3 regions of the Pseudomonas sp. NPDC087185 genome follow, and region 1 is predicted to be linked to each of the others. Evidence: riboswitches for the same ligand, from Rfam matches in the RefSeq annotation. Region 1 holds a riboswitch; each other region holds the start of a gene.
The links. Region 1 has a riboswitch for cobalamin ahead of ACIPIJ_RS14065 (ABC transporter substrate-binding protein). Riboswitches for the same ligand answer to the same signal wherever they lie in the genome.

Region 1 (9,549 bases):
CCTGCACGCCAGCGCTGAACGACAGCTGCTGCAAGGCATTGCCGATGAACGTCTCGGTGATCGCCGCCAGCTTCGCTGCGTACACCCGGTTGGCTTACAGGGCGTGGTCGATCAGCAACTGGCGTTGCACTCGGTAGCTGGCGAAATAACTGGTGCAGAGCATCACCAGGGCGGTGAGGGCGCAGAGAATCAGGATCAGCGTACGCAGGTCCAGGCGCAGTCCATGCTTGGCGTGTGGCAATCCTGACCTCACTGGCGCAAAAGGAAATAACCTTACTCGTTATAGGCTTGAGCGGCTACGGGCGGCATGGCGGGTTGTCGCAAAGCGTCAGGAACCGGCGTTTTCAAGCGCATTCAGCTCGTCTTCCACCTGTTGCAGGCGCTGCTTGGCCAGTGCCTGTGCCTTTTCATCGCGCGCTGTTTCACGCATCAGCCGGGTGAGCTTTGCGCTCAGGCGCTGACCGTCTTCGGTCTCTTCCATCGCCTTGGCCTTGGCCGGGTCGCGGGTGACTGCGACGATGGTGGCGAACTCGGTGTCGCTGAAGTTCTTCTCGCTGTAGAGCTTGAACAGGTCCTGGCGCTGGTCCTCCACCGTGAGGTGCTTGCGCAGCACGCCGCGGATGGTGTCCTCGGCCAGTTGCGGGTGGGTGCGGGTGAGGAGCGACGCCATGCGCTCGATGTTGTGCTCGTAGGCCTCCTGCAACGGCAGGTTGGCCAGGATCTGTTCCTCGCGGGTGGGCTTCTGGTCGCAGGCGGTGAGGGCGGCGATGAACAGCAGGGGCAGCAGCAACGTGGGAATGCGGGGCATGGGGTGGCCTTGGGCGCGCGTTTCAGGTGGGGGATTATAGCGAGGTCGGCCCGCTGTCGACGAGCCATTCGCGGCGCTGCATTGCACGGCAATGTGCGGTAGGGTGGTCGGCCCGTTGCCCAAGCCAAAGCCTGCAGCCCCATGCCGAACTGGATCATCCAACCGCCCCGCCGTGAAGCCGTGGCCGAACTCGTCACTTTCGTCGACAGCGCCCGACGCGCGCTTTTCCCACTGCTGGCCCATTCGCCGTTGCCCAAAGACCTGGCCCATTTCGAAGCCACTTACCTGGACGGCGACGGCCACTTTCTCGAAGCCCGTGACCAAGGTCGGTTGGTCGCTGGCATCGGTTACCTGCCGTACGATCATCGCTTTCGCCAACTCGATTATCACGGCAAACACGTCGTCGAAATCGTGCGCCTGTTCGTGCTCCCTGAATACCGCCGCCACGGCCTGGCCGCTGCGCTGTTCTCGGCCTTGCGCGAGCGGGCCATCGACGCCGGCGTCGAATGCCTGTACCTGCACACTCATCCGTTTCTGCCAGGGGCGATCCGCTTCTGGGAGCGCCAGGGCTTCGCCGTGATCGATGTGGAAGACGACCCGGTGTGGCGGACCACGCACATGGAGCAGTGGCAGGCCGTCTAGGACTTTTCCTACTTTTCAGCGGCGCGCAGCGACAACGGGTTCATTTTCAACCCCCGGCCATTTGCTTACCTTCGGGTTTCTGACGATGACGAAGAAGGCATGCTCATGGCGCACTTGGCACTGTATAAACTTGACCTGCTCGATGAGTTCGAGCGGCGCACCGATAGCTGGAACTTCGGTGACTTCGAACGGCGGCTTGCCGAGCTATGGCCGAGGGCCAATTACCAGGATGCCAAGGGCATCATCAATGCGGCGCACAAGGAGGGTCGCTGGCCGAACACGGTGAAACGGTACTTGCTGACCAATTACCAGGTGCACGGCAATGTCAGTTCGGAGTTCAACGACACCTTTGCTGATGTGGTGGCTGCGATGTCCGAGCAGGAAAAGCACGATTGGCAAGTCGCTTAGCAGGGGCCTGTGGGGGCAGGTTTACCTGCGAACCAGGGCATGGCCCTGGCCCTGCACCGCGGTGCCTTCTTCGCGGGTAAACCGCTCCCACAGGAGCAGCGTTGGCCTGGCAAACAGCACTGTGCCTGCAGGGGTAAGGTGCCTGATTGGCTGTCAGAATCCGCCCGTCAACGGCCATTCCACCGCCAACCGAATCTGATTCCCATCCAGCTCCGCCTGCGCCGTATCCCCGCGGTGCACGTTGTGCCTCAGCGAAAACGCCGTGCCCTTGGCCTTGCCACTCTGCACCACATACCGCGCCTCAAGGTCCCGTTCCCAGTGTTTGCCGCCCTTGCCATAACCCAGGTACGCATACCCGCCAGTGGGGTCCACATGTGTGCCATCGATATCGAACCCGCGCACATACAGCGCCGTCAGGTTCAACCCCGGTACGCCATACGCGCCCATGTTCAGGTCATAGCGCGCCTGCCATGATTTTTCGTTCGGGGCGTTGAAGTCGGACATCTGCACGGCGTTGGCAATGAAGATCGCGCCGCGGGTCACGTAGTCGAACGGCGTGTTGCCATCCACCTGCTGCCAGCCGAGGCTAACGCTGTGCGGGCCTTGGCTGTAGCGCGAGACCAGGCTCCAGGTGGTGTTGTCGATGCGCCCGGACAGGGCCTTGCCGGTGTCGGTGGTGCGGTACAGGTTGAGGTCCAGGCTCAGGCTGCGGCGGTCGTCCAGGGCGTGGGTGACGGTGCTGCCGAGGTAGTGCTGGTTCCAGTTGTCTTCGTAGCGGGAGGTGTACAGGCTGCCGCTGAAGGCGGCGCTGGGGTTCCACACCAGGCCGGCGAGGTCGAAGCTGTTGCCTTGTCGGCCGTTGGAGTAATTGACCACGAAGCCCTGGTTGTGGCTTGAGGCGTTACGGTCGGTGCTTTCGTTGAAGTGCCCCGCGACCAGCTTCAGCGTGTCGATTTCGTTGCTGGTGAGGAAGAACCCGGTCGCGGTTTCAGGCAGCAAGCGGCTGTCGGAAGAGCTGAACACGGGTGTCTTCACTCGCTGCTCACCATAAGAGAGCACGGTGTTGGACATGCGCAGCTTCAACGCTGCGCCGCCTCGGCTGTATTCGTTCTTCGGGTGGCCGTCATTGTCCACGCCGAGCAAGCGCGCTTTACCGACCCGGCCGCCGCCGCTGTCGAGTTGCACGCCAAGGTAGGCGTGGGCGTCGACGCCAACCCCGATCAGGCCTTGGGTAAAACCGGACTGGAACGTGCCCATCAAGCCGTAGGCCCATTCCTCAGCCAGGCCGTTGCGTTCGTTGCGGGGTTTGTAGGCATTGCGGCCAGCGCTGTTGCGCCCGCCGTGCTTGTAGTCACGCTGGTCGTACACCGTGCGGTTGAGGAGGCTCCAACTGCTGTCCTCGACGAAGCCATTGCTCTGTGACTGTGCAGATTCAGCCAGCGCCAAGGGCGCGAGGCCCAGCAGCGGCAGGGCCATTAGCAAACGGTTCATTGCCCGGCCTCCAGCTGCTGCAGTTGCGCCGTGAAGCGCGCTTGTGCCCGGGCTGGCAAGGTCGCTGGCCATTCGACCGGGGCTGTATCGCCCACCTGGATCAGCATCACCATGCCCATCGCCAGGTGCGGAATGCACTGGATGCCGTACAGCCCAGGGACGGTGAAGGTCTGCTCGAACGGCTGGTTCAATTTGCTCTTGAACGCCTCGGCGCCAGCGGGCAGCAAGCCTGGCAGGCTGGCGGCATTGTGGCCGCTCTGGGTTGGCAGAAAGCGCACGGTGTCGCCCGGTGCGATGCGCAGGTGGTCTGGCTCATAGACCATGGCGCCCGCCGGCCCGCGGTTGAGCATCTTCACTTCATGCACTTCAGCCAGCGCGGCAAAGGGCAGCAGGGCGCTGGCGAGCAGCAGGGCGGTGGGGCGCAACAGCATGGCGGGAACTTCCTGGTTCAGGGGGCGCGAAAGCGCAGGATGCGCGCGCCGTCGAAGGGGTCGGTGAGGTAGTGGGCGTGCACGCCGAAGGTGCTCAGCAGGCGCTCGGGGGTGAGTACCTGCAGCGGTTTGCCGAGGGCCACCAGGCGGCCGTGTTCGAGCACCGCCACGCGGTCGCAGGTGAGTGCCTGGTTCAGGTCGTGCAGGGCCACCAGGGTGGTCACTGGCAGCGCCTGCACCTGTTGCAGCAGGCTCAGCTGGTGCTGGATATCGAGGTGGTTGGTCGGCTCGTCGAGCAGCAGCACCTGCGGGCGCTGGGCCAGGGCACGGGCGATGTGCACGCGCTGGCGCTCACCACCGGACAGCGAGCCCCAGATGCGTGTACGCAGGTGCGCGGCATCGAGGTCGGCCAGGGCTTGCTCGACGATGGCGCGGTCCTCTTTGGAGAACGGCGCGAGGGCCGATAACCACGGCGTGCGCCCCAGCGCCACGGCGTCGTACACACTGATGGCGTCGAGGGTGTCGGCCTGTTGTTCGACCAGCGCCAGGGCCTGGGCAATACGCCGGCGCGGCAGGTGCGCGAGCGGCTCGCCGAGCAGCCGGACGCTGCCACTGTGCGGTGTACGCAAACCGGCCAGCAACTTGAGCAGGGACGATTTGCCGGAGCCGTTGGGGCCGACGATGCCGAGGGTTTCGCCCGCGATCACGGCCAGGTCGATGTCGCGCAGCACGCTGTTGCCTGACAGTTGCAGGCTCAGGCCCTGGCAGGCGAGCGGGGCGACGTGCAGTGGCGCCATGACCGTCATGCGCGCCTCCGTCGGCTGACCAGGATCAGCGCGAATACCGGTGCACCGATCAAGGCCGTGACCACACCCACCGGGATCACCTGGCCAGGGATCAGCGTGCGCGACAGCATGTCGGCGGCGATCAGGAACAGCGCACCGCCCAAGGCGCTGGCCGGCAGCAGCCGGCTGTGGCCGGGGCCGAGCAGCAGGCGCAAGGCATGCGGAATGACCAGCCCGACAAAACCGATGGCGCCGACGATGGACACCATCACCGCCGTCACCAGCGCCGCACAGCTGATCAACAGCAGCTGGCTGCGGCGTACCGGGATACCCAGCGACGCCGCCGAATCGGCGCCAAAGGTGAAGGCATCCAGCGTACGCCGGTGCCACAGGCACACCACCAGCCCGCACAGCGCCACCGGCAGCGCCATCCACACCGATGGCCAGCGCACGCCGCTGAGGTTGCCCAGCAGCCAGAACAGGATGCCGCGGGCCTGCTCGGCAGTGGCCGACTTGGTGATGAGGAACGCGGTCAGGGCGGTGAACAGTTGCGAGCCGGCGATGCCCGCCAGGATCACCTGGGCGTTGTTGCTGCTCGGCCCGGCCGCACGGGCCAGTACCAACACCAGCGCGAACGCTGCCACGGCGCCGACGAAAGCGCCGCCGGACATGCTCAGGGCCACGCTGCCCAGGCCTAGCAAACCGACCAGCACGGCGCCCGTCGAGGCGCCGGCCGACAGGCCCAGCAAGTAAGGTTCGGCCAGCGGATTGCGCAGCAGCGCTTGCAAGATCACCCCGCAGGTCGCCAGCCCCGCACCGCAGGCCGCGGCGACCAGGGTGCGGGTCAGGCGGTAGTTCCAGATGATCCCGGCATCGATCGGGTCGACCGGGTAATCGGCTTGCCACAGGTGGTTGGCCAGTACCTGATAGACCACCCGGGGCGATACGGTGGTTTCGCCAATGGCGGTGCCTGCCAGCAGTGCGGCGAGCAGAGCGAGCAGGGCCAGGGCCGTGCAGGGCAGCAAACGCTTCATCACTGCGCCGCTTTACCGCTGGCGAAGGCCGCAGACAGGGTCTGCAGGCCACGGAACAGGCGAATGCCGGCCTGCATGGCGTCGGCGTCGAGGATAATGATACGGTTGTTCTTCACGGCATCCATGTGCTGGGTGACGGGGTCGTTGTGAAGGAATTCCAGCTTCTTCTGGTAGTCGTCGGCGGGGAAGCGGCGGCGGTCCATGCGGGCGATGATCAGCCAGGTCGGGTTGGCCTTGGCAAGGGTTTCCCAGCCTACGGTCGGCCATTCTTCAGTAGACTCGACCACGTTGCGCACGCCCAAGGTGCGCAGCATGAAATCGGCGACACCTTGTCGCCCGGCGACGTAAGGGTCGATGTCCAGGTCGGCGCTGGAGAACCAGAACAGCGCCGACGTTTTGCTCAAGTCCTTACCGGCCAGTTGCTGCTTGGCACCGTCCAGGCGCGCCTTGAGATCGGTATTCAGCGCTTCGCCACGGGCCTGCACGTCGAAGATTTCAGCCAGCTGGCTGACGCTCTTGTAGATGCTGTCGACCTGGAACGCCTGCAGGCGCGTACCGTCGGCACCGACCAGGTTGTCCTTGCCTTCGCAGTCCGAAGGCAGCAGGTAGGTGGGGATCTTCAGTTCGTTGAACTGCTCGCGGGTTGCGACCACGCCCTGGGCGCCGACCATCCATTCGAACTGCACCGCCACCAGTTGCGGGCGCTTGCCGACCACGGCTTCGAAGCTCGGGTCGTTGTCGGCCAGGCGCGGCACCTGGTCATTGAGCGCCTTGTACTCCGGCAGCACGTTGTTGAACCACAGCGAAGTGCCCGCCAGCTTTTCGCCCAGGCCCAGGGCATAGAGCATTTCGGTACCGGCCTGGCCGATGGTCACCGCGCGCTCGGGGGCGTGGGCGAAGGTCTGCGGCATGCCGCAGTTGTCCACGGTCAGCGGGTAGTGGGTGGCGGCGGCATGGGCCACGCCGGTGAGGCTCAGGCCGGCGAGCAGGGTGGCGAAACGAGGCAGCATGCTGGGCGATCTCCTATCGGACAGTTCACGGAAGGAACGCACGGACAGGCATCGCCGAGCCCCTGCAGGCAGCAGGAGCAACACTGATGGCCAATCCCGGACACCCCGCCGGTTGGTGAATGTAGGCCGGCAGGTCTCCTGACTGGTGCTTCATCGCTCAACGCCGGCCTTCCCGGATAGTGGATCCAGTGGCATCAATGGCATGAGCTCGGCACCTACAGTTGCGGGGGCAGTTCCGTTTGGCGCGCCTGGGGCGGCCTGGGATTCCCTATTAATTCCGTGGTGGAAACCGGCGGCCCGCATGGTAGACCATCAGGCGCCGGGTGAAAACGCTAAATCAGAAGTACTTCAGCCAGGTGATGTCGCGACGGCGCGCCTTGAGCCGGGCAAACCAGCGCACCGGCAGGTACAACGCCACCGCCAGCAGCACCGCGCCTAGCCACACGGCGCCAATGCCGTCGAAGCCGAAGTAGTCGCCGTGGTTCAGGCCGAACACGGCGACGCTGGCCAGGTACAGCAGCTTCAGCACATACAGGTGCAGCAGGTAGAAGAACATTGGCGCCGCGCCGAACACGGCCAGGGCGCTGATCCAGCGGGCTTGCCCTGCGCGTTCGAAGGCGCGCAGCAACAGCAGGCCGCAGCCCAGGGTCAGGGCCAGGAACAGCAGCGAAGGCGGGTACTTGGTTATGTTGAAGAAGCTCATCAGCGTCTGGGTGAGGGTCGGGTAGCCGCTCCACGGCGCTTCGCCGTAGCCGTTGAGCAGGCGCAGCACGACGAAACCGAGCAGGGCGATCACGCCCGCCAGCAGCAGGTGATGCTGGCGTTGCTTCGCATCAAGGCCACGGCCGAACCAAGGGCCAAGGCCATAGCCCAAGGCGATCACGCCGATCCACGGCAGCACCGGGTAAGAGGTGCGCAGGCGCAGGCTGTCGGAGAACTCAAGCCAGCCACGGTCATGCAGGATCGCCCAGGGCACATGCATCGCCGACTCCACACCAAAGTGCAGGCCATCGAGCAGGTTGTGGCCGGCGACGATCAGCGCACCCAGGGCCAGCAGCGCGGGGCGGGGCAGCCACACCAGCAGCGACAGGGCGATCATGCTGACACCGATGGCCCAGATCACCTGCAGGTAGATCACGCTGGGCGGCAGCTGGAAGGTCCAGGCGAAGTTGACCAGGGTGAACTCCAGCACCACCAGGAACAGGCCGCGCTTGAACAGGAACGCCGAGACATCGCTGCGGCCTTGGTACTTCTCGCCGTACAGCCAGGCCGACAGGCCGGTGAGTAGCACGAACACCGGGGCGCACAGGTGGGCCAGGGTGCGGCTGGCGAACAGCGTCGGGTCGGTGGCGTCGATGGTCATCGGGTCGCTGACCTGGCGGTGCAGGAAGAACGTCTCGCGAACGTGATCGAGCAGCATGAACAGGATCACCAGGCCGCGCAGGGCATCGATGCTCTGCAGGCGCTGGGTGAGCAGGGTGGGGGTGGCGGCGGCGCTTGTCATGGAAGAGGGTCGCAGGCAGGAATGAATGTCAAATGAAACGTTATCTTATAACTATTTAATGAAGGCCTGGTAGTGGTTTTTTGGGTGTTCATACCGGCCTGTTCGCGGGACCAGCCGGCGCCCACAGGTTCCACACATTTCTGCAGTCACTGTGGGGGCGGGCTTTTTGCGCGAACAGGCCGGACCTGCTGACTCAAATCAGAAGCTGTAATCCACGGTGGCAAAATACGAGCGCGGCACGCCCATGATCCATTGCGTGCCACTGAAGGCCGAAGCCACGTATTCTCGGTCGAACAGGTTGTTCACCTGCAACCCCAGCCGCACGTCCGGCAGCACCTGCCAGCCAATGTTGGCATCGACCACGGTGTATCCCGGCGCACTCTGGGTATTGGCGGTATTGGCATAGCGCTCATCCACAAAGCGCGCGCCAATGCCGGCGTCCACTTGCTGGCCGAAGCCTTTGCTCAACCACAGGTTGGCCGTGCGCCGGGGCACGTTGGCCGGGCGGTTGCCGCTGCGGTCGTGCGCCACGCCGGCGACCATTTCGTCGAAGTCGTCATACCGGGCGCGCACCACCGAGGCATTGGCCGCGACCTGCCACTGTCGCGGCAAGGCCAGCGCCAGGGTCGCCTCCAGGCCATCTGAGGTCTGCTGCCCGGCCTGCTGCTTTTCGTGGGTCAGCGGGTCGTCCACCAGCAGCTTGTTCTTGACGATGTGGAAGGCGGCCAGCGTCCACTCCCCGCGCCCGTCCCAGAAGCGCTGTTTGACGCCCAGTTCAGTCTGCTTGGACTCGGTCAGGTCGTAGTTCATCTGCGCCGGGCTGAGGCTGATCAGGTTGTTCACCCCGTCCTCGCTGGTGGAGTACTGGCCGTACAGCGACAGGTTGTCGGTGGCGGCGAACACCAGCCCGGCGCGCCAGTTGCCGCCTTGCAGGCTGCGGTCGCTGCGGGTGCCGTCGGTGAGGTTGTCGCGGTCGATGTGGTGCTGGTCGCGGCGCACGCCGGTCACCAGCGACAGGCGCTCGGTCAGTTGCAGGCGGTTCTCGGCGAACAGGGCGAAGGTGTGGGTGCTGGAGAGGGTTTGCGGGCGCGTCGGCGAATCGCTGTGGAAGTACCCAGGTGTCGGCTGCCACGGGTCGATGTAGTCGCCGCCGACATCGTTGTACGGTGTGTTGCTGTCGACGTTGAAGCGCACCTTGTTGTACTCGGCGCCGAGCACGGTCTTGCTGGCCAGGCCCAACAGCGAGTGGTCGAAGGTGAAGGTCTGGCGGTCGCCGATCTGCTCCTGGTTGTGCTTGATTTCCAGGTAGCTCTGGCGCAGCAGCTGCTCACGGTCGGCGTCCCAGCTGTAGTCTTCGGCATTGCGCCAGTGGCGGCGGCTCTTGATGTAATAGAGCTGGTTGCTGGTACTGAGCTGGTCGTTGATCGTCCAGTCGG
Region 2 (9,549 bases), 430 kb from region 1:
CGAATAACCTTTGACCAAGGCTTTGAGCGCAAACACGACGGCGTCGAGGTCTTCACTTTTGGTCACGAAAGCACCAATGCCGGCATCCAGGCAGCGGCGTACGTACAGGTCGGTGGCCTGGCCGGTCAGCACCATGATCCGGGGGGCATGCTCGAGCTGCTGCAGCCGTTTGATCACTTCCATGCCGTCCAGGCCAGGAAGCCCGATGTCCAGGACCACGACATCGGGTTGCAGCTTGCGTGCTACCTGCGCCACTTCGCTGCCGTTGTCTACTTCACCTATGACGTGAAAGCGCTCGCGCTCAAGCAACATGCGTATCGCGAATCGAACGGTAGAGTGATCGTCGACGATCAGTACAGTTGTCATGAAGAAAACTCCTGTCGGAATGTGGTCCGTTTCCTGAGGATAATCAGGAATACGTCTGCAAGGTGTTTCTGCAGCGCAGCACGATACGTCCATTCCGACCCCTTGGTAATGGCGAGTATAGATGTGTTGACTAAGGAGGCTGACTTTGTTGAAAAGTCCTACAAAATCACATGAAGACAGGCATCGCCGATGCTGATTTCGACGATGCCAGCAAAAGAAAGTTACTTATGCGCAGGCAGCGTGGGGCTTGAGTACGCGTTGGGTCGAAGCGGGGTTGTTGCTCAACGCCTGGCCCACCCGAGTGGGGCGGGCCAGCAGTTGGCCTGAGCAGTTGGGGCAGCGGCCATGGAAACGGGTTTCGGCACAGCTGCGGCAAAAGGTGCATTCGAACGAGCAGATCAACGCATCGGGGCTATCGCCTGGGAGGTCTGCATCACAACATTCGCAATTGGGGCGTAGCGCCAGCATGGGTGTCACTCCGGTCCGCGGGTAGGAGCCTGGAGTCTGCTACGGCCTTTGGCCGGTTGGCAATGCTCAATCGCCAGGGCGGTAGAGGTGCGCGTGCCCGGCGTGATACAGCGCGGATGAGGCGAACGGCGCGTCCCCCAGCACGTGGCCGACGAGGATCAGCGCGGTGCGGCGAAAGCCCTTGGCGGCGACCTGCCCGACGATATCGCCAAGCGTGCCGCAGACCCAGTCCTGGTCCGGCCAGGTGGCGCGGTGCACGACGGCCACGGGGCAATCGGCCCCGTAGTGGGGCTGCAGCTCGTCGACGATGCGAGCCAGATGCTTGACCCCAAGGTGGATGGCCATGGTGCTGCCATGGCGGGCCAAATCGCCCAGTTGCTCCCCGGCAGGCATCGGGGAGCTGTTACCGAAGCGGGTGAGAATGAGCGTCTGTGCCACGTCCGGCAGGGTCAGTTCACAACCCAGCAGTGCGGCGCTGGCAGCAGTGGCGGTAACCCCGGGGATGATCTGGTAGTCGATACCCAGTTCCCGCAGGTGGCGGATCTGTTCGCCGATGGCGCCATACAGGCTGGGGTCGCCGCTGTGAACGCGGGCCACGTCCAGGCCTTTTTCATGCGCCTTGCGCATGGCCTGGATGATTTGTTCCAGGTGCAGCTCAGCACTGTTGATGACCGTCTCGGCCTGGTGGCCTTCGAGTACCGCCGCAGGCACCAGGGAGCCGGCGTATATGATGACCGGGCACTGGCGGATCAGGCGTTGTCCCTTGACCGTTATCAGCTCCGGGTCACCGGGGCCGGCGCCAATGAAGTAGACCGTCATGAAAAATCCTTGCAGGTAAAAGAGGTATCGATTATCCGCCGCAGGCGAGGGCGAGGGTAGCGGGGCCAAGTGATTGCCGTGTCACTCGGAGGGTGGCTTTGCCGACATCGCGGTGCGCCAGGGCCAGCGCCGCGCTCTCTGCAACGCCCCAGCAGCCGCTGTGGGCGAAGGCTTGCGCAGAACGGTGGCTGAGCAGGGGCTCGAAGGCCTGCAGCTGGCTGGCCTCGAACACCACCAGCGACAAGTTGTAACGTTTGGCAAGTTGTTGAAGGCCTGGCTCGTCAGCTTTCAAGGCGATGCTAGCGATGCCCTGCAGCGCAGTCAGTGCTAGGCCATGCCGGTCCAGCGCCTGGCGCAGCAGCGCGTCGAGCACTTCCACCGGGCAGCCCCGGCGGCAACCGAAGCCGGCGTACAGCGCCAGCTGCAGCTTTTTGCTGGTCATCAAGCCTGGCTGGAACGGCGATACAGCCAGGCGCTGAGCAGGCCCAATGCCACCCAGAAGGCGGCGTTGGTTGCCCACGAAGCGACCTTGAACTGGGTTTCCAGGGCTTCGGGGGCCAGGCTTTGATGAACGTCGGGTTGCGGTGCACCGATCACGTGGGGCACCACCAGCAAAACCATGCCGAGTGCCTTGAACAGCCAGTGCCGCGCGAACACCACCAGGGCCAGGCCCACTGCAGTGGCAGCAGCGGTACCGATCCACCAGTTCTGGCGCTGGCCGAGGTCTGCGGCGGCGGTGCCCGGTAGCTCAGGCGGCAAGCCCAGGGTGGGCGCCAGGCAGAACACGGCGAACCCGGCCAGGCCCCACAGCGCACCAGTGGCGACGCGGTTGGGCTCACGCAGGCTGTACAGCGCGGCGAGGATTAGGGCGAAACCGACCGCTACCACCAGGTTGCCCCCGGTGGTCGACAGGATGCGCTGCCAGCCGTCTTCCGGCGACCAGGCCTCGTCGCTGTGCTCATGGCCGGCCGCATGTTCATGGGCAACAGCCGCTTCGCCGTCATGGTTGTGGTGCTCGGCGGCAGGGGCGGCCGACTCATAGGTTTCCGCCTGCAGGATCAGCGGGGCGACCCAGAAGCTCTGCAGCAGGGTCAGCAGCAGGGCTGCGAGCAGGCCGCTGAACCCGGCGGTGCGGGCAATACGCTTGATCATCGGGCGGTCTCAGTGGCAGGGGAAGGCGGCGCTGTGGCGGGTGTCGTGGGCGGCGTTGTGCACGGCCTCGATGTGCGAGAAGCCGGCGAAGTAGATCAGGCACAGGCCCAGCAGGCTGGCACCGGCGGCGATTACCACGCGCTGGCTGAGGGTGACGGGGGTGCTGATGCTGTGTTTGGCGCTGGTGATGGGCATGACGCATTCCTCTGCTTTGCTTTTATAGGGGCATAGGCGAGCGCGACAGCCCCGGGCTTGGATGGCCCAGGGGAATGCGACAGCGCCCGCCCACCGCGGGGTGTTCATGAACGTCAGGCCGGTCTCCGGGCTTGCGAGGAGGAGCAGGGCTCCTGGTAAAGCGTCACCTTCCCATGCCGTACTGCGTGGCACAGTGGTCTCGACGCTTCACTCGCTTACCGTTGCGGGGGCAGCACCGGAGTTGTCGGGCCCTTATCGGGGGCCTGCGACGCACCGGTTTCCCGTTTCACCCCCTTGGGGGCACCTGAACGCAGGGTGTAAGGAGAGCACGGGGCAATGTTTCCGTCAATCGCAGCGCGTGTTGCAGGTTTGCTCTTGCTCTTGCTTCTAAGTGCGCGGTAGTTCAGGCGATGCAGATTGCGACTTCAGGAGGCCGGAGCGCAGCGTAGGGGCCGGATGATGGGAGCGGGCCCACCCAAAAAGGCTGGCTCCTGTCATCCGGCCCCTGCGCTGCGCTTCGGGGTTCCCTCGCTCCGGCCTTGCTCCCGGGAGGACCGCGCTCGCAAGACCTGCGCTCGGCCTCCTGAAGTCGCATTCGGTGGCGCCTGAACTACCGCGCGCTTAAAAGCAAAAGCAAAAGCAAAAGCAAAAGCGAAAAGCAGTTTGCGTTGGGATTTGTGGGGGGTGGCTCGCGGCAACTGTTGACCATCCCCCACCCCCCGCGTAGCCTTGCCGCTTCGAGGTTCTTCGGCCAGGCCGAAGCTAAGACGGGAACGCGGTACAAGCCGCGGCTGCCCCCGCAACTGTAAGCACCGAAACGGATCGACACAGCCACTGCGCCTCGGCGCGGGAAGGCGTCATCCCGCCATCTCCGTTCGATCGGGGCCGGAACGGTGCAAGCCAGGAGACCTGCCTCGCAACGTTTTCGACTTTCAACCGGGCGGGGTGATCCGGTGGCGAACGAGCCCGGCCGGTCTGGCCCGCGGCTTTCGTCCCGCATGCCCGCGCCATCCTGCCAAGGGCAACGCGACATGAAAACACTGGCCAAGCTCCCCGTCACCATCGTCACCGGCTTCCTCGGCTCGGGCAAGACCACCTTGCTCCGGCACATGCTCGACAACGCCCAGGGCCGCCGCATCGCGGTAATCGTCAACGAGTTTGGCGAGCTCGGCATCGACGGCGAAATCCTCAAGCAGTGCAGCATCGGCTGCACCGAGGAAGAGGCCAGCGGCCGCGTCTACGAACTGGCGAACGGCTGCCTGTGCTGCACCGTGCAGGAAGAATTCTTCCCGGTGATGCGTGAGCTGGTGGCGCGCCGCGGCGACCTCGACCACATCCTCATCGAAACCAGCGGCCTGGCCCTGCCCAAGCCCCTGGTGCAAGCCTTCCAGTGGCCGGAAATCCGTAACGCCTGCACCGTCGACGCAGTGATCACCGTGGTCGACAGCCCGGCCGTGGCCGCCGGCACCTTCGCCGCCTACCCGGACCAGGTCGACGCCCAGCGCAAGCTCGACCCCAACTTGGACCACGAATCGCCGCTGCACGAACTGTTCGCCGACCAGTTGGCCAGTGCCGACCTGGTGGTGCTGAACAAAGCTGACCTGATCGACGCCGAAGGCTTGGCCAAGGTCCGCGCCGAAGTCGCCGAAGAATTGCCGCCTGCGGTCAAGGTGATCGAAGCCAGCAGCGGCCGCCTGCCGCTGGACGTGCTGCTGGGTGTGGGCGCGCAATCCGAAGCACACATCGATGGCCGCCGTACGCACCACGATTCGCACCATGACGGCGACGACCATGACGACCACGATCATGACGCCTTCGACTCCATTTCCATCGACCTGCCCGAAGCCGATGAAGCCCTGCTGCTCGACGCGCTGACTCAGCTGGTGGTGGAATTCGGCATCCTGCGCGCCAAGGGCTTCGCGGCGATTCCTGGCAAACCGATGCGCCTGCTGGTACAAGGCGTGGGCACCCGTTTTGACAAGCACTTCGACCGCGCCTGGCGCGCCGACGAGCCGCGCATCACCCGCCTGGTGCTGATTGGCCAGGACCTCGATGCCGCGCAATTGGAAGCGCGCCTGCGCCAAGCCCTGGGCGCCTGACCCATGCACCTGCTGCGGACCCAGCCCGGCGGCTTCGTGCCGGACGACAGCATTGCCGACCTCGGCCAGACGTCCGCCGAACTGGTGATCCTCTGCAGCGGCGACTCGCACCTGGCCTTGCTCGCCGAAACCGCCGAGCAACTGCCGGATGACTTCCCCAGCTTGCGCCTGGCCAACCCCATGCAGGTGCAGAACCACGCTTCGGTCGATTTGTATGTCGATGAGGTGTTGCGCCATGCCAAGGTCATTTTGGTGTCGTTGCACGGCGGCGTCGGCTATTGGCGGTATGGTGTCGAGCAGCTGGTCGAACTGTCCTCGCGCGGTGTCCAGCTGATACTGGTGCCGGGCGACGACCGCCCGGACCCGGAGCTGACCGGCCTTGGCACGGTCACTGGCGAGTCGGCCGAGCGCCTTTGGCACTACCTGCGCCAAGGCGGCAAGGCCAATGCCGTCAACCTGTTCAAGTGCCTGGCCAACCAGTGGCTGGGCTGTGATTACACCTGGGATGCGCCGCAGCCGTTGCCACGCACCTCGGTCTATCACCCGAGCAAACCGGCAGCGGTCCTTGAAGATTGGTACGGCCAGTGGCTCCCGGAGCACCCGGTGGCGCCGCTGCTGTTCTACCGCTCGCACCTGCAGGCCGCCAATACGGCCTTCATCGACGTATTCTGCGAACGCCTGCTGGCAGCCGGCCTCAACCCGCTGCCGATTGCCGTCGCCAGCCTCAAGGAAAGTGCCTGCCTGGAACAGGTGGAAGCCTGGCTGGACGAAGTCGGCGCCGACGTATTGATCAACACCACAGGCTTCGCCTTGTCCAGCCCGGAGCGCCCCAACCTGCGGCCGTTTCGACGTGATATCCCGGTGCTGCAGGCGATCTGCGCGCAGGACAACCAACCCGGCTGGGAAGCCAGCGAGCAGGGCCTTGGCGCCCGCGACCTGGCCATGCACATTGCCTTGCCTGAACTGGACGGGCGCATCATCACCCGCCCGGTGAGTTTCAAGGACATGGCCTGGCGCAGCGAGCGCAGCCAGTCAGACGTAGTCTGCTACCGCGCCCACCCCGAACGCATGGATTTCGTCGCCGAACTGGCAAGGCGCTGGGTGGAGCTGGCGCGACTGCCCAACGGGCAGAAGCGCGTGGCGCTGGTGCTGGCCAACTATCCGACCCGTGATGGGCGTATCGGCAACGGCGTCGGGCTGGACACGCCCGCAGCGGCCTTGAATATTCTCAAGGCCCTGCAAGCCGAAGGCTATCCGTTGGCCGAGCTGCCGGGCAGCGGCACGCAACTGATCCACCAGTTGCTCGGCGGCGTGACCAACGACCTCGACCACCTCGACCAGCGTCCCTGTGCCCAGAGCCTGAGTCTCACGGATTATCAGGCGGCCTTCGAGCGCCTGCCTGAAGCCAACCGCCAGGCCGTACTGGAGCATTGGGGGCCACCCGAGCAAGACCCGATGTACCGCAGCGGCCGCTTGATGGTCGCCGGCCTGCGTTTTGGCCTGACGTTCGTCGGCATCCAGCCGGCGCGTGGTTATCAGGTCGACCCCAGCGCCGTCTACCACGACCCGGATCTGGTGCCGCCACATGGCTATCTGGCGTTCCATTTCTGGCTGCGCCATGCCTTTGCCGCCGACGCGGTCATCCATGTCGGCAAGCACGGCAACCTGGAGTGGCTGCCCGGCAAAGGCGTCGGCCTGTCTGCCCAGTGCTGGCCGGATGCGCTGCTGGGCCCACTGCCGAACATCTACCCATTCATCGTCAACGACCCAGGCGAGGGCGCCCAGGCCAAGCGCCGCACCCAGGCGGTGATCATCGACCACCTGATGCCGCCGCTGACCCGCGCCGAAACCTACGGGCCGTTGCGCCATCTGGAGCAACTGGCCGACGAGTTCTACGAAGCGCAGATGCTCGACCCGCGGCGCGCCCGTGAACTGCAGCGCGATATTCTCGAACTGGTCAAGGCCAACCATATTGATCGCGAACTGCAGCTGGAAGGCCAGTTGGACGATGCTGCCGTGTGGTTGCCGCGCCTGGACACTTACCTGTGCGACCTCAAGGAATCGCAGATTCGCGATGGCCTGCATGTGTTCGGCGAATCCCCGCAGGCCCGCCTGCGGATCGACACCTTGCTGGCCCTGCTGCGGGTCGAGCGCGGTGATGGCCGGGGGGGCAATGCCAGCTTGCTGCGCACGCTCGCCAAAGCACTGGTGCTGGGCTTCGACCCTTTGGATTGCGACCTTGGCCAAGCGTGGTCGGGGCCGCGCCCGATGCTTTTGCAAGCCATCAGCGAAGCGCCGTGGCGCACCTTCGGCGACACCCGCGAACGCCTTGAGCTGTTGGCGTTGCAGGTCATCGAGCAAGCGTTGGACGGTACGCTACAGTTGCCCGCCGAGGTGCAATGGCAGCCGCTGCAGGAGGTGGTGCAGGCCCTGCTGGAGCAGGTAGCACCCAACCTGGACGCCTGCGGGGCAGCGGAAATCAACGGCCTGCTTGCGGCCCTGGCCGGGCGCTTTGTGCCGGCCGGCCCCAGCGGCGCACCCAGCCGTGGGCGCCTGGATGTGCTACCCACCGGCCGCAACTTCTATACCGTGGACGTGCGCAACTTGCCCACCACCACCGCCTGGCGCCTGGGTTTCGCCTCGGCCAGCCTGGTCCTCGAACGCCATCTGCAGGACCACGGTGATCACCTGCGCCAGCTGGGCCTGTCGGTGTGGGGCACGGCGACCATGCGCACCGGCGGCGATGACATCGCCCAGGCCATGGCGCTGATGGGCGTGCGGCCGGTGTGGGCCACCGGTAGCCAACGCGTCGACGATTTCGAGATTCTGCCGCTGAGCCTGCTCGATCGCCCGCGGGTGGATGTGACCTTGCGCGTCTCGGGCTTTTTCCGCGATGCCTTCGGCAACCTGATCCGCCTGTTCGATGCGGCGGTGCAGGCGGTAGCGGCGCTGGACGAGCCGGATGACTACAACCCCCTGGCCGCGCGCGTGCGCAGCGAGCGTGAAGCGCTGCAGGCGCAGGGTGTGGCCGCCGAGCAGGCGGCACGCCAGGCCGGCTGGCGCGTGTTCGGCGCCAAGCCCGGCGCTTATGGTGCCGGTGTGCAGAATGCCATCGATGGCCGCTTGTGGCACAGCCGCGACGACCTTGCCGAGGTGTACCTCAACCATGGTGGCTATGCCTATGGCGCCAGTGACGAAGGCACCCCGGCGCGGGCCCAGTTCGCCCGGCGTCTGGGCCAGGTGCAGGCGGTTCTGCAAAATCAGGACAACCATGAGCACGACCTGCTCGATTCCAATGACTACTATCAGTTCCAAGGGGGCATGCTGGCGGCATCCGAGACCTTGTCCGGCAGCGCGGTGGCCAGTTACCACGGCGATCACAGCCAGGTCGACCGGCCGCGTATCCGCACCCTCAAAGAGGAGCTGAACCGCGTCATCCGCGCCCGCGCGCTCAATCCCAAGTGGATCGACGGCGCCAAGCGGCATGGCTACAAAGGTGCCTTCGAGCTGGCGGCGACAGTCGACAACCTGTTCGCCTTCGATGCCACCACGCACCTGATCGATGACCATCATTATCAGTCGCTGGCCGATGCCTATGTGCTCGACCCGGCGACCCGCGACTTCATGCGCGAGCACAACCCCGAGGCGCTGCGTGACCTCACCGAGCGTTTGCTGGAAGCCCAGCAGCGCGGGCTCTGGGAAGCCCCCGGTGACTATCGCGAAGCGCTGGAGGAGCAACTGCTCGACGGCGAGGAACAGGCTTGAAATGAGTGAACCCGTGCAATTCCCCCTGGCGGCCGTGGTCGGTGCCGACGATCTCAAGCTGGCGCTGTGCCTGACGGCCATCGACCCGAAGATTGGCGGCGTGCTGATCGAGGGGCCGCGCGGGATGGCCAAGAGTACCCTGGCCCGTGGCCTGGCCGACCTGCTCGGTGAGGGGCCGTTCGTAACCTTGCCGCTGGGTGCCAGCGAGGAACGGCTGGTCGGTACGCTGGACCTCGATGCCGCGCTGGGGCAGGGCAAGGCGCAGTTTTCGCCGGGTGTGTTGGCCCAGGCTGATGGCGGCGTGTTGTACGTCGATGAGGTCAACCTGCTGCCCGACACATTGGTCGATCTTTTGCTGGACGTGGCCGCCAGTGGCACTAACCGCATCGAGCGCGACGGGATTTCCCACCGGCACAGTGCCCGTTTCGTCTTGATCGGCACCATGAACCCCGAAGAAGGCGAATTGCGCCCGCAATTGCTCGACCGCTTTGGCCTGAATGTGATGCTCGAAGGGTTGCCGGCGCCCGCAGCGCGCCAGCAGATCATTCGTCGCCGGCTGGCCTTCGACAGCGACCCGCAGGCCTTCTGCGAGCAGTGGGCAGCCGACCAGGCGCAATTGCGCGAGCGCTGTCAGGCGGCGCGTCAGGCCCTGGCAGCCATTGCCCTGGACGACCAGGCCCTGGCC
Region 3 (9,549 bases), on a different contig from region 1:
CGGATTCATCATTAACCCATGGTTACTTAAGAGGTGATCCAGGGTTAACTGCTGCCCTGTGTTCACTACATATACTCGGCTCATCCCCGCCAGCACAAGTTCGGCGGGCCACAATAAGCAGGGGAGTCGAGGCATGAACAACTACAAGATCGCGGCAATTCCAGGTGATGGCATTGGCGTAGAAGTGATCGCCGCAGGTGTGGAGGTGCTGCAGGCACTGGCTGCCAAGCGCGGCAGCTTCGGCATCGATTTCGAGCATTTCGACTGGGGCTCGGAGCGTTACTTGCGCGAAGGCCAATACATCCCTGCCGGTGGCCTGGAGAAACTCAAGACCTTCGATGCCATCTTCTTTGGCGCGGTGGGCAGCCAGGAGGTGCCGGACCATGTGTCGCTGTGGGGCCTGCGCCTGCCGATCTGCCAGGGCTTCGATCAGTTCGCCAACGTGCGCCCGGCCCGTGTGCTGCCGGGGGTGACCAGCCCATTGGCCAAGGGTAAGGCGATCGACTGGGTGATCGTGCGCGAGAACTCCGAAGGCGAATATTCCGGCAGTGGCGGCCGTGTTCACCAGGGCTTGCCGATCGAAGTGGCCACCGAGGTTTCGACGTTCACCCGCGTCGGCGTCGAGCGCATCCATCGCTTTGCGTTCGACCTGGCCCGCACACGGCCGGCCAAGCACCTGACCCTGGTGACCAAGTCCAACGCCCAGCGCCATGGCATGGTGCTGTGGGACGAGGTATTCGAGGACGTGGCCAAGGACTACCCGGATGTACGCACCACCCGCGAACTGGTGGATGCGGTGACCACCACCATGGTACTCAAGCCCGAGCAGTTGGATGTGGTAGTGGCCACCAACCTGCATGCCGACATCTTGTCGGACCTGGCTGCCGCGTTGTCCGGCAGCCTGGGCATCGCGCCCACCGCCAACCTCAACCCCGGCCGCGACTTCCCGTCGATGTTCGAGCCGATCCACGGTTCGGCCTTCGACATCACCGGCAAGGGTGTGGCCAACCCCATTGCCACCTTCTGGACCGCGGTGATGATGCTCGAGCACCTGGGGGAGGAGGCTGCCGCTCGCGAACTGATGGCGGCGATCGAGGCGGTGACCGAGAGTGGCGTGCACACGCCTGACCTGGGGGGCAAGGCGACCACCCGTGAAGTGACCGATGCGGTGCTGGCGCTGATTCGTCGCTAAGCGTGATGGCCCATCGTCGGTACACCGACGATGGGCTCCGTGAAATCGCCCCCGTTCGATTGACGCTCCCCATTCAACCCTCTAACCTTCGCGCGTGTTTCAGGTGCCCTGCCAGCCTCGACTGGGCAGGGTGAAACTGGGAAGCCGGTGGGCGCCAGCATGGCGCGAGTCCGGCGCTGCCCCCGCAACGGTAGGTGAGTAAAAAGCCGCGCACGGCCACTGGATGCCCGCATCCGGGAAGGCGCGCAGGCCCGGGCCGACGCCCGCTCACAAGCCCGGAGACCGGCCTGTCACTGCCAACGGCATCACGGAGGGTGATGCGCGGTGCACCGTGGCGTCTGGCCATGGCTCCTGCGCGCTCTCCGCTTGCCTGTCTATCGACCTGTCGCCGCTGCTTCGCGTGGCGCCAGCCTGCGGAGTACCCCCATGAGCGAACCCACCGAACGCGACGAACGCCACCTGGCGCGCATGCAGCGCAAGAAGGCGGTCATCGACGAACGTATCGCCAATTCCCCCAACGAATGCGGCCTGCTGCTGGTGCTCACCGGCAACGGCAAGGGCAAGAGCAGCTCGGCATTCGGCATGCTCGCCCGCGCCTTGGGGCATGGCATGCAATGCGGCGTGGTGCAGTTCATCAAGGGCCGCAACAGCACCGGCGAAGAGCTGTTCTTCCGTCGCTTCCCCGAGCAGGTGCGTTACCACGTGATGGGCGAGGGCTTTACTTGGGAAACCCAGGACCGCCAGCGCGACATTGCCGCTGCCGAAGCGGCCTGGCACGTTTCGCGCCAGCTGCTGCAGGACCCGAGCGTGCAGTTCGTGGTGCTCGATGAGCTGAACATCGCCCTCAAGCACGGCTACCTCGACCTCGACCAGGTGCTTTCCGACATCCAGGCGCGGCCACCGATGCAGCATGTGATCGTCACTGGCCGCGCGGCCAAGCCCGAAATGATCGAGCTGGCCGACACCGTCACCGAGATGGGCATGCTCAAGCATGCGTTCCAGGCGGGCATCCGCGCGCAGAAGGGCGTCGAACTGTGAGCCACACGCGACATTGCCCGGCCGTATTGATCGCGGCCCCGGCGTCTGGCCAGGGCAAGACCACCGTGACTGCGGCCCTGGCCCGGCTGCACCGCAACCTCGGGCGCAAGGTCCGGGTGTTCAAGTGCGGGCCTGATTTTCTCGACCCGATGATCCTCGAGCGCGCCAGCGGTGCGCCGGTGTACCAGCTCGACCTGTGGATGATTGGTGCGGAGGAAAGCCGTCGACTGCTGTGGGACGCGGCAGGCGAGGCCGACCTGATCCTGATCGAAGGGGTCATGGGGCTGTTCGACGGCACGCCGTCGAGCGCCGACCTGGCGCGCCACTTCGGCGTGCCGGTGCTGGCAGTGATCGATGGCACGGCCATGGCCCAGACCTTCGGCGCCCTGGCCTTGGGCCTTGCGCGCTACCAGGCCGACCTGCCGTTTGCCGGCGTACTGGCCAACCGGGTCGGCAGCCTGCGCCATGCGCAACTGCTCGAAGGCAGTTTGACCGAAGGCTTGCGCTGGTATGGCGGCCTGTCGCGCGAGCGCGGCATCGAGCTGCCCAGCCGCCACCTGGGGCTGGTGCAGGCCAGCGAGCTGAATGACCTGGATGCTCGCCTGGACGCTGCCGCCGAAGCACTGGGCAGCAGCTGCGACGCCGCGCCGCCGCCGCCGGTGGCGTTCGCCGAGCCTGAGCCGCAGCCGAGCGCCGCGTCGCTGGCCGGTGTGCGCATCGGCGTGGCCAAGGACGAAGCGTTTGCCTTCACCTACGGCGCCAACCTCGACCTGCTGCGCAACCTGGGCGCACAACTGGCATTCTTCTCGCCGCTGCACGACCGTGAACTGCCGGCCGTCGATAGCCTGTACCTGCCGGGTGGCTACCCCGAGCTGCATCACCATGCGCTGGCCGCCAACGCGACGATGTGTGAGGCCATCCGTGCCCACCACGGCGCTGGCAAACCGCTGCTGGCCGAATGCGGCGGCATGCTTTATCTGCTCGATGCCCTGACCGACGTTGCCGGTGAACGAGCGGCGCTGGTCGGCCTGCTACCGGGCGAAGCGACCCTGCAAAAACGCCTGGCGGCCCTGGCCTTGCAAGCTGTGGAACTGCCGGAAGGTACTTTGCGCGGGCACACCTACCACCATTCGCTGACCAGCACCGAACTGGAACCGATCGCCCGTGGCCTGAGCCCCAACGGTGGGCGCGGCAACGAGGCGGTCTATCGCCTGGGCCGGCTCACCGCGTCCTACGTGCACTTCTATTTCCCGTCCAACCCAGAGGCGGCGGCGGCGCTGTTGCGACCATGAGCGAACACGCTTTCAGTGAGGCCGAGCGTGCCGCCGTCTACCGCGCCATCGGCGAGCGCCGTGACATGCGCCACTTTGCCGGCGGCACGGTCGCCCCTGACGTGCTCGGCCGCCTGCTCGGCGCCGCACATCAGGCACCCAGCGTGGGCCTGATGCAGCCGTGGCGCTTCATTCGCATCCGCCAGGGCGACCTGCGCGCGCGCATCCAGGCGCTGGTGGAACAAGAGCGGGTGCGCACGGCCGACGCCTTGGGTGAGCGCACCGACGAATTCATGAAGCTCAAGGTCGAAGGCATCAACGACTGCGCCGAATTGTGGGTAGCCGCCTTGATGGACAACCGCGAACCGCACATTTTCGGCCGCCGCACCCTGCCGGAAATGGACCTCGCCTCGCTGGCCTGCGCCATTCAGAACCTGTGGCTGGCGGCCCGTGCCGAAGGCTTGGGGATGGGCTGGGTCTCGTTGTTCGACCCACAGGCACTGGCCGAGCTGCTGGGTATGCCTGCCGGGGCCAAGCCGGTCGCTGTACTGTGCCTTGGCCCTGTTACCGAATTTTATCCGGCACCGATGCTGGTGCTGGAAAACTGGGCCGAAGAACGGCCCTTGAGCGACATGCTGTTCGAGAACCAATGGGGAGAGCGCCCATGAGCGTGGCCTTGCTGACCGTGGCCGGCGTGGCCCTGGATGCCTTGCTGGGCGAACCGCAGCGGCGCCACCCGCTGGTAGCTTTCGGCAACCTGGCGTCCAACCTGGAGCGGCGCCTGAATGCCGGTGGGCGAGGCTGGCGCAGCCATGGCGTGAGTGCCTGGTTCCTGGCCGTGGTGCCCTTGACCCTGGTGGCGCTGATCCTGTCCTGGCTGCCCTATATCGGCTGGCTGGTGGACGTGCTGGCGCTGTATTGCGCGCTGGGCCTGCGCAGCCTCGGCGAGCACGTGCTGCCCGTTGCCAGCGCCTTGCGCCAGGGCGACCTGGAGGAGGCGCGGCGGCGTGTCGGCTACCTGGTGAGCCGCGAAACCCGCGAGCTCGATGAGCCCGCCGTGGCCCGGGCCGCGACCGAGTCGGTGCTGGAGAACGGCAGCGATGCGGTGTTCGCCGCGCTGTTCTGGTTCATCGTCGCCGGCGCGCCGGGCGTGGTGCTGTACCGCCTGAGCAATACCCTGGATGCCATGTGGGGCTACCGCAACGAACGCTTCGAGCGCTTCGGCTGGTGCGCCGCGCGCATCGATGATGTGCTCAACTATATCCCTGCAAGGCTGGTGGCGCTGAGCTATGCATTGCTCGGCAAGACCCGCCTGGCGCTGGCCTGCTGGCGCAAGCAGGGGCCATTGTGGGACAGCCCCAATGCGGGCCCGGTGATGGCGGCGGGCGCCGGTGCTTTGGGTGTCGAGCTCGGCGGCCCGGCGGTGTATCACGGCGAACTGCACGAGCGCCCGTGCCTGGGCGAAGGGCCGATGGCCGATGCCGATGCCATCGAGCGCGGCTGGAGCCTGGTGCAGCGTGGCGTATGGCTGTGGCTGTTGGTGATCTGCGTGGGAGCGTACCTGAATGCTTGAGCACGGTGGCCGCCTGTTACGGGCGGTGCGGCAATACGGGATTGCGCGTGAGGCCTGGCTCGACCTGTCCAGCGGCATCGCGCCGTGGCCTTACCCGATCCCGCCGATCCCGATGGACGCCTGGGCGCGCCTGCCCGAGACGGAGGACGGCCTCGAGGCGGCGGCGCGCGCCTATTACGGCGCCCGCCAGCTGTTGGCGGTGGCCGGCTCCCAGGCGGCGATCCAGGCGTTGCCCCAGCTGCGCCCCAGTGGCCGGGTCGGGGTGCTATCGCCTTGCTACGCGGAGCATCCGCAGGCCTGGCAGCGGGCAGGGCATACCCTGATCGAGCTGCAGGAAGGGCAGGTCGACGCGACCCTCGACAGCCTCGATGTGCTGGTGCTGGTCAACCCGAACAACCCGACCGGCCACCGTGTGCCCCGGGACCGACTGCTCGCGTGGCATGCCCGCTTGGCCGAGCGGGGCAGTTGGCTGGTGGTCGATGAAGCCTTCATGGACAACACCCCCGAACACAGCGTGGTCGAGTGTGCCGAACGCCCCGGGCTGATCGTGCTGCGCTCGTTCGGCAAGTTCTTCGGCCTGGCGGGTGTTCGATTGGGCTGTGTCGCTGCCGAACTGCCCCTGCTGCAACGCCTGGCCGACCTGCTGGGCCCGTGGACCGTCAGTGGCCCCACGCGCGTGCTGGCCCAGGCTTGCTTCGCCGACCCGGCAGCGCATCAGGCGCAGATCGAGCGCTGCGCCCAGGCCAGCGCACGATTGGCCCTGTTGCTGGAGAGCACCGGGCTGGCACCTGCAGGTAGCTGCGACCTGTTCCAGTACGTGCGCAGCGAGCGTGCCGCGCACCTGCATGACTTTCTTGCCCGCCGCGGCATCCTCGTGCGCCTGTTCCAGCAGCCTCCCGCCGTGCGCCTGGGGCTGCCCGCCTGCGCGGCCGATGAACAGCGCTTGGCCCAGGCCCTGGCCGATTATCAGAAGGAAACGGCATGACCACCCTCATGGTGCAAGGCACCACCTCCGATGCCGGCAAGAGCACGCTGGTCACCGCGCTGTGCCGCTGGCTGCTGCGCCAGGGCGTCGCCGTGGTGCCGTTCAAGCCACAGAATATGGCGCTCAACAGCGCGGTGACCGCCGACGGTGGCGAGATCGGCCGTGCCCAGGCGGTGCAGGCCCAGGCCTGCCGGCTGGCGCCGCACACCGACATGAACCCGGTGCTGCTCAAGCCCAACAGCGACACCGGCGCCCAGGTGATCATCCATGGCCGCGCGGTCACCAGCATGAACGCGGTGGCTTATCACGACTACAAGGCCATCGCCATGCGGGCGGTGCTGGCCTCCCATGAGCGCCTGAGCGCCGGGTATCCGGTGGTGATGGTCGAAGGGGCGGGCTCGCCTGCCGAGATCAACCTGCGCGCCGGTGACATCGCCAACATGGGCTTTGCCGAGGCGGTTGACTGCCCGGTGATCCTGGTGGCCGACATCAATCGCGGCGGGGTCTTCGCCCACCTGGTCGGCACCCTCGAACTGCTGTCGGCGAGCGAGCAGGCGCGGGTCAAGGGTTTCGTCATCAACCGTTTCCGCGGTGACATCGCCTTGCTGCAGCCGGGCCTGGACTGGCTCGAACAGCGCACAGGCAAACCGGTGCTGGGCGTGCTGCCGTATGTCACCGACCTGCACCTGGAGGCTGAGGACGGCATCGATGTGCGCCAGGCAGCCAAGGACGAGCGCGTGCTCAAGGTGATCGTCCCGGTGCTGCCGCGCATCAGCAACCACACCGATTTCGACCCGTTGCGCCTGCACCCGCAGGTCGACCTGCAGTTCATCGGCCCCGGCCAGCCAATTCCTCCAGCCGACCTGATCATCCTGCCAGGCTCCAAGAGCGTGCGCGGCGACCTGGCGCAACTGCGCGAACGCGGTTGGGACGCCGCCATCGCCCGGCACCTGCGCTATGGCGGCAAGCTCATTGGCATTTGCGGTGGCCTGCAGATGCTCGGCCGCAACGTGCACGACCCGCTCGGCCTGGAAGGCACTGCAGGCTCCAGCCCGGGGCTTGGCCTGCTCGACTACGCGACGACACTCGAAGCCGAGAAGCAATTGCGCAACGTGGCCGGGGTGTTGAGCCTTGAGCAAGCGCCGGTTGGCGGTTATGAAATCCATGCCGGCGTCACCCACGGCCCTGCGTTGGAGCACCCTGCCGTGCAACTGGCCGATGGCCGCAGCGATGGCGCTATCAGCGCTGACGGTCAGATTTTCGCCACCTACCTGCATGGCCTGTTCGAAGGCAGCCAGTCGTGCGCCGCGCTGCTGCGCTGGGCGGGGCTGGAGAACGTGCAGCCGATCGACTACGAGGCCCTGCGCGAGCGCGACATCGAGCGCTTGGCCGACCTGGTGGAAAAGCACCTGGATACCGCGTACCTGCGAACATTGTGTGGAGTCGCCTGACATGCGCAACCTGATCCTCGGCGGCGCCCGTTCGGGCAAGAGCCGCCTGGCTGAACAGTTGGCTGCCGACAGCGGCCTGCCGGTGACCTACATCGCCACCAGCGAACCGCTGGATGGCGAAATGAACGAACGCGTACGCCTGCACCGCCAGCGCCGCCCAGGCGACTGGGGGCTGATCGAAGAGCCCCTGGCCCTGGCCGCCGTGTTGCGCGCTGAAGCTGCCGAAGGCCGCTGCCTGCTGGTGGACTGCCTGACCCTGTGGTTGACCAACCTGCTGATGCTCGAGGACGACCAGCGCCTGGCCCAGCAGCGCGATGCGCTGCTCGACTGCCTGGAGCAGTTGCCCGGCACCCTCATCCTGGTCAGCAACGAAACCGGCCTGGGCGTGGTGCCCATGGGCGAGCTGACCCGGCGCTATGTCGACCTGGCCGGCTGGCTGCACCAGGCCGTCGCCGAACGCTGCCAGCGCGTGGTACTGACCGTCGCTGGCCTGCCCCTGATGCTCAAAGGACCTGCACTATGAACCCGACCTGGTGGCGTGACGCCTGCCAACCTCTCGACACCGCTGCCATGGACCAGGCCCGCGCCCGTCAGCAGCAGCTGACCAAACCGGCCGGCTCGCTCGGCCAGCTGGAAGGCCTGGCGGTGCAACTGGCCGGCCTGCAGGGGCGTGAACGACCGACCCTGGACCAGGTCGCCATCACTATTTTTGCCGGTGACCATGGCGTGGTGGAGGAGGGCATCTCGGCCTACCCGCAAGCGGTGACCGGGCAGATGCTGCGCAACTTCGTCGGCGGCGGCGCGGCGATCAGCGTGCTGGCGCGCCAGCTGCAGGCCAGCCTCGAAGTGGTCGACCTGGGGACTGTTGACCCGGCGCTGGCGCTGCCGGGTGTGCGCCACCTGCACCTGGGGGCCGGTACCGCTAACTTCGCCCGCGAGCCAGCGATGACCGATGCGCAACTGCGGGCGGCGCTGCAGGCCGGCCGTGACAGCGTGCAGCGCGCAGCCGAGAACGGTGCCCAGCTGTTCATCGGTGGCGAGATGGGCATCGGCAACACAACGGCCGCCGCGGCCCTGGCCAGTACGCTACTGGCCTGCCCTGCGCGCGACCTGAGTGGCCCGGGTACTGGCCTGGATAACGCCGGGGTACGGCACAAGGCTGAAGTGATCGAGCGCGCCCTGGTGCTGCACGGCCTGCGTGCCGACGACCCGCTGCAGGCGCTGGCCTGTGTCGGTGGCTTCGAGATCGCGGCCCTGGTCGGCGCCTACCTGGCCTGCGCGCAGCAGGGTATTGCCGTGCTGGTGGACGGCTTTATCTGCAGCGTCGCCGCACTGGTGGCGGTGCGCCTCAACCCGCAGTGCCGCGCCTGGCTGTTGTTCGCCCACCAGGGCGCCGAGCCTGGGCACAAGGCCTTGCTCGAAGCGCTGCAGGCCGAACCGCTGCTGGCGCTGGGCCTGCGCCTGGGTGAGGGCAGCGGTGCCGCCCTGGCCGTGCCGCTGATGCGCCTGGCCTGCGTGCTGCACGGGCAGATGGCGACCTTCGCCGAAGCGGCCGTGGCGGATCGCCCGGCATGATCATCGACCTGCTGCGCCACGGTGAGACCGAGCAGGGTGGCGGCCTGCGCGGCAGCCTGGATGATGCCCTGACCGAGCAAGGCTGGGCGCAGATGCGCGCGGCCGTGCGCGAGGGCGGGCCTTGGCAGGTACTGGTCAGCTCGCCTTTGCAGCGCTGCGCGCGGTTTGCCGATGAGCTGGGGGCGGGCTTGGGCTTGCCAGTGCAGCGCGAGGCCGACCTGCAAGAGTTGCATTTCGGTGAGTGGGAAGGGCGCAGCGCCTTGCAGGTCATGGAGACCCAAGCCGATGAGCTCGGCCAGTTCTGGGCCGACCCCTACGGCTTTACACCGCCTGGGGGCGAGCCTGTAAGCGCGTTCGCCGAGCGTGTACTGGCTGCAGTCGCCCGGTTGCATCGGCAACATGCCGGCAAGCGGGTACTGCTGGTCACCCATGGCGGCGTCATGCGCCTGCTGCTGGCGCGGGCG

Region 2: linked by a shared signal. The riboswitch ahead of cobW (cobalamin biosynthesis protein CobW) and the one ahead of ACIPIJ_RS14065 (ABC transporter substrate-binding protein) in region 1 are both predicted to bind cobalamin.
Region 3: linked by a shared signal. The riboswitch ahead of cobO (cob(I)yrinic acid a,c-diamide adenosyltransferase) and the one ahead of ACIPIJ_RS14065 (ABC transporter substrate-binding protein) in region 1 are both predicted to bind cobalamin.

Annotation. Positions count from the first base shown of each region.
Region 1 covers NZ_JBIUZK010000003.1:818,669-828,217, reverse strand. The annotation lists partial or broken gene ACIPIJ_RS14105 (diguanylate cyclase domain-containing protein) at 1-241, opposite strand, end outside; gene ACIPIJ_RS14100 (hypothetical protein) at 329-808, opposite strand; gene ACIPIJ_RS14095 (GNAT family N-acetyltransferase) at 950-1,450, shown strand; gene ACIPIJ_RS14090 (hypothetical protein) at 1,556-1,858, shown strand; gene ACIPIJ_RS14085 (OprD family porin) at 2,012-3,349, opposite strand; gene ACIPIJ_RS14080 (pseudoazurin) at 3,346-3,780, opposite strand; gene ACIPIJ_RS14075 (ABC transporter ATP-binding protein) at 3,798-4,586, opposite strand; gene ACIPIJ_RS14070 (FecCD family ABC transporter permease) at 4,583-5,599, opposite strand; gene ACIPIJ_RS14065 (ABC transporter substrate-binding protein) at 5,599-6,609, opposite strand; cobalamin riboswitch at 6,720-6,918, opposite strand; gene ACIPIJ_RS14060 (DUF1624 domain-containing protein) at 6,947-8,113, opposite strand; gene ACIPIJ_RS14055 (TonB-dependent receptor) at 8,312-9,549, opposite strand, start outside.
Region 2 covers NZ_JBIUZK010000003.1:386,583-396,131, reverse strand. The annotation lists gene ACIPIJ_RS12100 (response regulator) at 1-366, opposite strand, end outside; gene ACIPIJ_RS12095 (DUF1272 domain-containing protein) at 592-834, opposite strand; gene cobM (precorrin-4 C(11)-methyltransferase) at 901-1,653, opposite strand; gene ACIPIJ_RS12085 (cobalamin biosynthesis protein) at 1,685-2,095, opposite strand; gene ACIPIJ_RS12080 (CbtA family protein) at 2,095-2,805, opposite strand; gene ACIPIJ_RS12075 (CbtB-domain containing protein) at 2,815-3,000, opposite strand; cobalamin riboswitch at 3,099-3,323, opposite strand; cobalamin riboswitch at 3,724-3,932, shown strand; gene cobW (cobalamin biosynthesis protein CobW) at 4,032-5,099, shown strand; gene cobN (cobaltochelatase subunit CobN) at 5,103-8,864, shown strand; gene ACIPIJ_RS12060 (ATP-binding protein) at 8,866-9,549, shown strand, end outside.
Region 3 covers NZ_JBIUZK010000008.1:216,059-225,607, reverse strand. The annotation lists gene ACIPIJ_RS24885 (LysR family transcriptional regulator) at 1-9, opposite strand, end outside; gene ACIPIJ_RS24880 (tartrate dehydrogenase) at 134-1,192, shown strand; cobalamin riboswitch at 1,277-1,498, shown strand; gene cobO (cob(I)yrinic acid a,c-diamide adenosyltransferase) at 1,619-2,230, shown strand; gene ACIPIJ_RS24870 (cobyrinate a,c-diamide synthase) at 2,227-3,522, shown strand; gene bluB (5,6-dimethylbenzimidazole synthase) at 3,519-4,169, shown strand; gene cbiB (adenosylcobinamide-phosphate synthase CbiB) at 4,166-5,074, shown strand; gene cobD (threonine-phosphate decarboxylase CobD) at 5,067-6,059, shown strand; gene ACIPIJ_RS24850 (cobyric acid synthase) at 6,056-7,510, shown strand; gene cobU (bifunctional adenosylcobinamide kinase/adenosylcobinamide-phosphate guanylyltransferase) at 7,512-8,033, shown strand; gene cobT (nicotinate-nucleotide--dimethylbenzimidazole phosphoribosyltransferase) at 8,030-9,085, shown strand; gene cobC (alpha-ribazole phosphatase family protein) at 9,082-9,549, shown strand, end outside.